2 regions of the Comamonas sp. NLF-1-9 genome follow, and region 2 is predicted to be linked to the other one. Evidence: riboswitches for the same ligand, from Rfam matches in the RefSeq annotation. Region 2 holds a riboswitch; the other holds the start of a gene.

Region 1 (3,789 bases), 530 kb from region 2:
GCAGCGCTCTCCAGCGTCTCGCGCTGCACCGGCAGGGGCGAGCCGACCAGGGCGAGCGCCTGGGTGCTGGGTATCGCCAGGCCGTGCATGGCGCAGCTGGCCAGGTATTCACGAATGCTCGAGCGCAGCACCGCGCGCCCGTCGGCGCCGCGCGAATAAGGCGTGCGTCCGCTACCCTTGAGCTGCAGTTCCTGACCTTGCGCCGTCTCGCCCAGCAGCAGCGCGCGCCCGTCGCCCAGACGCCCGGCCCAGACGCCGAACTGATGTCCGCCATAGACGCTTGCCAGCGGCGTGCTGCCGGGCAGCGTGGCATTGCCGCTCAGGGCTTGCAAGGCCTGGTCGCTGTCGAGCCAGGCGGGCTCCAGGCCCAGTTCTGCGGCAAGCTCACGGTTGCGCGCGATCCAATGCGGCTCGGGCAGGGGGCTGGGCGCAAGCGCCGTGAAGAAGGGCTCGCCCAGCGTGGCAAAGCCCGCTTGCCAGGCGGGGCCTCGTGCTTCGGGGGCAGGCGTGGCGCGCATATCCATGGCCCATTGTGGGACGAAGCGGCAAGCGCTGCTGGCGCGTGCGCTCTTGTCCTGTAGGGGACAAGTCGCGTGCAGCCACGCGGGGCGCACGCACGAGGCGGCCGCAGGCCAGAGCTAACATGGCGGCGTTTCGTTTGCCGACCGAAAAAGGAGACCCCATGCTGCTCGGACAGATGCAGAGCCAACCCTTGTTGATTTCCATGCTGATCGACTTCGCCGAGCGCCACCATGGCGACGGCGAGATCGTCTCGCGCCGGGTGGAGGGCGACATGCACCGCTACACCTACGCCGATCTGGCGCGGCGCGCCAAACGCCTGGCCAATGCGCTGGAGGCGGCGGGTACCGAGCCGGGCGACCGCATTGCCTCCATCGCATGGAATGGCTATCGGCACATGGAGCTGTACTTCGGCGTCGCCGGTTCGGGGCGCGTGATGCATACGCTCAACCCGCGCCTGCATCCGGCGCAACTGGTGTGGATCATCAACCACGCCGAAGACAAGGTGGTGTGCTTTGACGCCAGCTTCCTGCCGCTGGTGCAGGCGGTGCACGCCAAGTGCCCCACGGTCAAATCCTGGGTGCTGCTGTGCGAGGCCGACAAGTTGCCCGCGGACAGCGGCATCCCCGGTCTGCTGAGCTACGAGGCCTGGATTGCGGCAGCCTCCGAGCAATACAGCTGGCCGCAGTTCGACGAGAACACCGCCGCCGGGCTGTGCTACACCAGTGGCACCACGGGCGATCCCAAGGGCGCGCTGTACAGCCACCGCTCTACCGTGCTGCACGCCTATGGCGGCTGCCTGCCCGACGCGATGAACCTGTCGGCGCGCGACTCCATGATGCCGGTCGTGCCGATGTTTCACGTCAACGCCTGGGGCCTGCCCTACGGCGCGGCGCTCACCGGCTGCAAAGTGGTCTTTCCCGGCCCCGCGATGGATGGCAAGTCGATCTACGAGCTGATGGAGGCCGAGCAGGTGACGTTTGCCGCCGGCGTGCCGACGATCTGGCAGATGCTGCTGTCGCACATGGCGGCCAACGGGCTCAAGTTCTCCACCCTCACGCGCACCGTGATCGGCGGCTCGGCCTGCCCGCCCGCGATGATCGACACCTTCCGCGACCAGTACGGCGTGGACGTGCTGCACGCCTGGGGCATGACCGAGACCAGTCCGCTGGGCACGCTGTGCACGCTCAAGAACAAGCAGCTCAAGCTCTCGCCCGAAGAGCAACTGCACATCCGCACCAAGCAGGGGCGGGCGCTCTTTGGCGTGGACATGAAGATCGTCGGGGACGACGGCAAGGACCAGCCCTGGGACGGCAAGACCTATGGCGACCTGCTGGTGCGCGGCCCCTGGATATTGGCGCGCTACTTCAAGGGCACGACCGATCCGCTGGTCTACGACGAGGCCGGGCACGGCTGGTTTCCCACGGGCGACGTGGCCACCATCGATGCCGACGGCTTCATGCAGATCACCGACCGCAGCAAGGACGTGATCAAGTCCGGCGGCGAATGGATCAGTTCCATCGACATCGAGAACATCGCCATGGCGCACCCGGCCGTGGCCATGGCCGCCTGCGTCGGCATGGCCCACCCCAAGTGGGACGAACGCCCGATCATCGCCGTGGTGACCAAACCCGGCGCCGAGGTCACGCGCGAAGAGCTGCTCGGGTTCTACGAAGGCAAGATGGCCAAGTGGCAGATCCCCGACGACGTGGTGTTCGTCGAGGCGATCCCGCTGGGCGCTACCGGCAAGATGCAAAAGAGCAAGCTGCGCGAGCAGCTCAAGGACTACAAGCTGCCCGGCCTTTGAGTGGTTTGGCCGGCCGCTGAGCAGGCCTCACTCTCTGCTAGGATGGCGGCCTTGGATGGGTCGGGAGAGCTTGCCGGGCATGCGCCCGGCGACGCCGAAGGAGCAACTGCCCCGGAAACTCTCAGGCACAGGAACCGGCCCGTCGTCCACACTCTGAAGAGCAGGCAGCTTCGTCTCTTGCCTCACCGAAGGAGCAAGTGTGCCGCCCCAGCGCCGGCACACGAATCTCTCAGGTTCCGAACAGAGGGGGCACGCCGCATGCATGGTGCATGCCGCGTCACCCATCCTGACGTTTGGAGCTGACATGACTTCGATCGCCGTCATCGGCGCCGGTATCACCGGCGTCACTTCTGCCTACGCGCTGGCCCGGCGCGGTTTTGATGTAAGCCTGCTGGAGGGCCATCGCTACGCCGGCATGGAGACCTCGTTCGCCAATGGCGGACAGCTCTCCGCTTCCAACGCGGAGGTGTGGAACCACCCGTCCACGCTGCTCAAGGGCCTCAAGTGGATGCTGCGCAGCGATGCGCCGCTGCTGGTCAATCCCCGGCCCACTTGGCACAAGCTGTCCTGGTTTGCCGAATTCATCGCCCAGCTTCCCCGCTACCGCGAGCACACGGTGCAGACCACGCGCCTGGCGATCGCCGCGCGCCAGCATCTGTTTGACTGGGCCGAGCGCGAAGGCCTGCACTTTGATCTGCGCCGGCAGGGCATCTTGCACATCTACCGCGACCGCGCCGGTTTCGAGCATGCGGGCGAGGTCTCCAGGCTGCTGGCCGAAGGCGGTCTGCAGCGCCGGGCGGTCACGCCCGAGGAGATGCGCGCGATCGAGCCCACACTCGCGGGCAACTACTACGGCGGCTACTTCACCGAAAGCGATTGCACCGGGGACATTCATCTCTTCACCGCCGGCCTGGCCGCTGCCGCCGAGCGCCTGGGGGTGCACTGCCTCTATGGCGCGCAGGTGCAAGGCCTTGAAAGCGACGGACGCCGCGCGCTGGTGCGCTGGAGCGGCGAAGACGGCCCGCGCGAGCAGTCCTTCGACGCGGTGCTGGTCTGCGCCGGCGTGGCCAGCCGCGCGCTGGCGGCGCAACTGGGCGACCGCATCAACATCTACCCGGTCAAGGGCTACTCGATCACCGTGCACCTGCAGGACGAGGCAAGCCAGCAGGCCGCGCCCACCGTCAGCCTGCTCGACGACGAGACCAAGCTCGTCACGAGCCGCCTGGGCGCGACGCGCTTTCGCGTGGCCGGCACGGCCGAGTTCAATGGCGTGAACAGGGATATCCGGGCCGACCGCATCGCGCCGCTGGTGCGCTGGGTCAACGCCTGCTTTCCCGGCGTGAGCACGCGCCAGGTCGTGCCCTGGGCCGGCCTGCGCCCGATGACCCCGAGCATGCTGCCGCGCGTGGGCCAGGGTCGCAAGCCCAATGTGTTCTACAACACCGGCCACGGCCACCTGGGCT
Region 2 (3,789 bases):
AGGGGTCACCCCAGTCGAAAGGCCGTCGGCTCTTGGTCATGTGCAATCCTCCAGATAGCGTTTGTCAGGCGGCGCGGCGCTGGTACCAGGTGCAGCCGTCCTCGCCCTGGCTCGCCTGCACCTCGCCGCGCACCAGCAGGTAGTTCAAGTGGGCCAGCGCCTCACCCGTGGCCAGGCCCATGAGTATCTGGTCTGCGGTCACGGGCCGCGCAAACAGCGCGCCGAACACGTCGACCACGCGCCGCGGCTCGACCAGCACCTGCCTGAGCCGCGCGAGCGACTCCTGATGGCTGCGCGCCAGTTGCGCCAGGCGCTCGTGCAGGCCGCGAAAAGGCCGATTGTGCGCGGGCAGCACCAGCACGTCGTCGGCGACCTCGCGCCGCAGCTTGTCCAGCGAGGCCAGCCACTCGCCCAGCGGGTCGGCGTCGGGCTCGGTCGGATAGACCGAGACGTTGGACGAGATGCCCGCCAGCACCTGGTCGCCCGAGATCAGCAGCTTGCGCTCGGGGCAGTACAGGCAGGCGTGCTCGGGCGAATGCCCGCGCCCCACGACCACGCGCCAGCGGTAGCCGCCGATGTCGATCTCATCGCCATCGGCGAGGCGCCGAAAGCTGTCGGGCATGGTGTAAATCGTCTTGCCAAAGCCGCCAAAGCGCGTCTTGTAGGTCTCTATCGCCTCGTCGTCCCAGCCGGCGCGGCGGTAGAAGTCGATCGCGTCCTCGGGCGCCTCGCGCCCGGTGTCGGCCACCAGCGCGCGGCAGCTCAGGTATTCCAGGCGGCTGATCCACAGGCGGCAGCCGAACTTGCGCGTGAGCCAGCCGGCCATGCCGATGTGGTCCGGGTGCATGTGCGTGATGAACACGCGCGTGATCGGGCCGCTGAGCGCGCCGGCAAACAGCGCGCGCCAGGCGTCCAGCGTCACCGTGGACCAGATGCCGGTATCGACCAGCGCCCAGCCCGCGCCGTCGCGCAGCGCCCACAGATTGATGTGGTTGAGCGAATACGGCAGCGGCATGCGTATCCAGTACACGCCATCGGCCACTTCGCTGACTTCGCCCAGGCCGGGCGCGTCGCCGCAGGGGTAGCTCAAGCCCTGGGGCTCGGCCGCGGCGGTTTGCTTGTTCATCGTGCTCTCTCTTGCGGCCCGGCGCCCGTGCCGGGCGCGCACCGCTGGCCAAACAGGGCATTTTGCGGCAAACGCGCCGCGCCCGGCGCCGGGCGCTGTCGCCTTGGTTCGCGCCGGCGCAGGCAGCGCCAAAAGCCACGTAGAATCGCCCCCCGTCAGGAGAGAGCGCTGCCACCCGCACGGTGCGGCGCCGCCGAAGGCGCGAGGCCCAGTGCCCAAACGCTCAGGCAAAAGGACTGGCAAGTGCCCCGCCTGCGGGGCGCATCCCTGCTGGAGAGAGGGGCACGCGGTGACCTGCTGCGCGCCTCCACCGAAGGAGCAAGCGCGGCATCATCCGCGTGAATCTCTCAGGTAAAGCGGACAGCCGGGCATGCCCACACCCCGTGGTGTGGCGTGCCGTTTCCATCAAGGAGTCCGCGCTTGTCCGATACCCCCCTGCTCACCACACCGCTGGCCGGCCTGCACCAGGAACTGGGTGCACGCATGGTGCCCTTTGCCGGATACAGCATGCCGGTGCAATACCCCGCCGGCCTGATGGCCGAGCACTTGCACACGCGCGAACACGCCGGGCTGTTCGACGTCTCGCACATGGGCCAGCTCAGGATCAAGGGGCCGCAGGCCGCCAGCGCGCTCGAGAGCCTCATGCCCGTGGACGTCGCCGGCCTTGCCGTGGGCAAGCAGCGCTATGGCCTGCTGCTCAACGACGCCGGCGGCATCATCGACGACCTGATGTTCTTTCGCGAAGCCGAAGACGTCTTCTTCCTGATCGTCAACGGCGCCTGCAAGCTCGGTGACATCGCCCACCTGCGCGAAAAAATCGGCGCGCGCTGCACCATCGAAACCCTGCCCGAGCACGGCCTGCTGGCCCTGCAAGGCCCGCAGGCCGGCGCGGCGCTCGCGCGCCTGGTGCCGGCCGCAGAGCAGCTCGTGTTCATGAGCGGCATCCACACCGACTGGCAAGGCACGCCGCTCTTCATCACGCGCAGCGGCTACACCGGCGAGGACGGTTTTGAAATCTCGCTGCCCGGCGACAAGGCCGAGGCCCTGGCCCGCGCGCTGCTGGCGCAGCCCGAAGTCAAGCCCGTCGGCCTTGGCGCGCGCAACTCCCTGCGTCTGGAAGCCGGCCTGTGCCTGTATGGCAACGACATCGACGCCAGCACCACCCCGCCCGAAGCGGGCCTGAACTGGGCCATCCAGAAGGTGCGCCGCAGCGGCGGCGAGCGCGCGGGCGGCTTTCCGGGCGCGGACAAGGTGCTGGCGCAGATTGCCGACCCCTCCACCCTCACGCGCAAGCGCGTAGGCCTGGTCGCACTGGAGCGCGTGCCGGTGCGCGAGCACACGCCCCTGCACGAAGTGGGCGGCGCCGCGATAGGCACGATCACCAGCGGGCTGCTGGCGCCGTCGCTGGGCAAACCCATCGCCCTGGGCTATGTGCCGCCGCAGTTTGCCGCCGTGGGCACGCGCGTGGACGCGCTGGTGCGCGGCAAGCCCGTGCCCATGCAAGTGGCTGCCACCCCTTTCCTTGCGCCGCGCTACCACCGCGGATAGTCACAATCGCGCTTTTTCATCCTCTAGCAACGGAGCACCCCATGAGCATCAAGTATTCCAAGGACCATGAATGGGTCGATTACTCCAACGCCGCGGCCGCCATCGTCGGCATCACCGCGCATGCGCAGGACGCGCTGGGCGACGTGGTCTTCGTGGAGCTGCCCGAAGTGGGCAAGAGCTACGCCGCCGGTGACGTGGCGGGCGTGGTCGAATCGGTCAAGGCCGCGTCCGACATCTACATGCCGGTGTCCGGCGAGATCGTGGAAGTCAACGAGCAGCTGCGCGAAAACCCTTCGCTGGCCAACACCGACCCCACGGGCGCGGGCTGGTTCTTCAAGGTCAAGCTGAGCCAGGCCGACGAACTCGACTCCCTGCTGGACGAGGCCGCCTACCAGGAATTCACCAAGTCCTGATGCGCGGCGCAGCGCCGGGCATTGCGCCGGGCGCAGGCGCGCGCAGGCGAGGGCCGCCCATGAGCCAAGCCCTCTGCCGCCGCGCTATTCAAACGATAGTTGCCCGCGCTTGACTGGCGTGGGTTCCAAGCATATTTGACCTGAACCTTCCCATGTCCGCCCTGCCCTTGTCCGCGCTGGAGAACGCCAGCGAGTTCCACGCCCGCCACATCGGGATCACCGCAGCCGACGAGGCGCACATGCTCTCGGTCGTGGGCGTCGCCTCGCGCCGCGCGCTGGTCGACTCCATCGTGCCGCGCTCCATCGCGCGCGCCAGCAGCATGCAGCTGCCGCCCGCCTGCACCGAAGCGCAGGCGCTGGCCGAGCTCAAAACCATCGCCGGCAAGAACCGGGTGATGAAGAGCTTCATCGGCCAGGGCTATTACGGCACGCACACACCGGGCGTGATCCTGCGCAACGTGCTGGAAAACCCCGCCTGGTACACCGCTTACACGCCCTATCAGGCCGAGATCAGCCAGGGCCGCATGGAGGCGCTGGTCAACTTCCAGACCATGGTGACCGACCTCACCGGCATGGACATCGCCAACGCCTCCATGCTCGACGAGGCCACGGCCGCGGCCGAGGCGATGACGCTTGCGCGCCGCTCGGTGCGCGCCAAGGGCGACGCCATCGTGGTGATGGGCGACGCGCATCCGCAGACCA

The links. A riboswitch is a leader RNA that binds a small molecule or an ion and turns the genes downstream of it on or off. The one in region 2 is predicted to bind glycine.
Region 1: it holds a riboswitch for glycine, as region 2 does, so the genes downstream of both, KUD94_RS05570 (D-amino acid dehydrogenase) here and gcvT (glycine cleavage system aminomethyltransferase GcvT) in region 2, are expected to answer to the same signal.

What each region holds. Positions count from the first base shown of each region.
Region 1 is NZ_CP078069.1:1,160,613-1,164,401, reverse strand. It holds gene KUD94_RS05580 (YdiU family protein) at 1-518, opposite strand, end outside; gene KUD94_RS05575 (3-(methylthio)propionyl-CoA ligase) at 686-2,326, shown strand; glycine riboswitch at 2,378-2,473, shown strand; gene KUD94_RS05570 (D-amino acid dehydrogenase) at 2,631-3,789, shown strand, end outside.
Region 2 is NZ_CP078069.1:626,318-630,106, reverse strand. It holds gene KUD94_RS03095 (acyl-CoA dehydrogenase) at 1-40, opposite strand, end outside; gene KUD94_RS03090 (MBL fold metallo-hydrolase) at 65-1,126, opposite strand; glycine riboswitch at 1,273-1,371, shown strand; glycine riboswitch at 1,387-1,500, shown strand; gene gcvT (glycine cleavage system aminomethyltransferase GcvT) at 1,547-2,674, shown strand; gene gcvH (glycine cleavage system protein GcvH) at 2,716-3,087, shown strand; gene gcvP (aminomethyl-transferring glycine dehydrogenase) at 3,240-3,789, shown strand, end outside.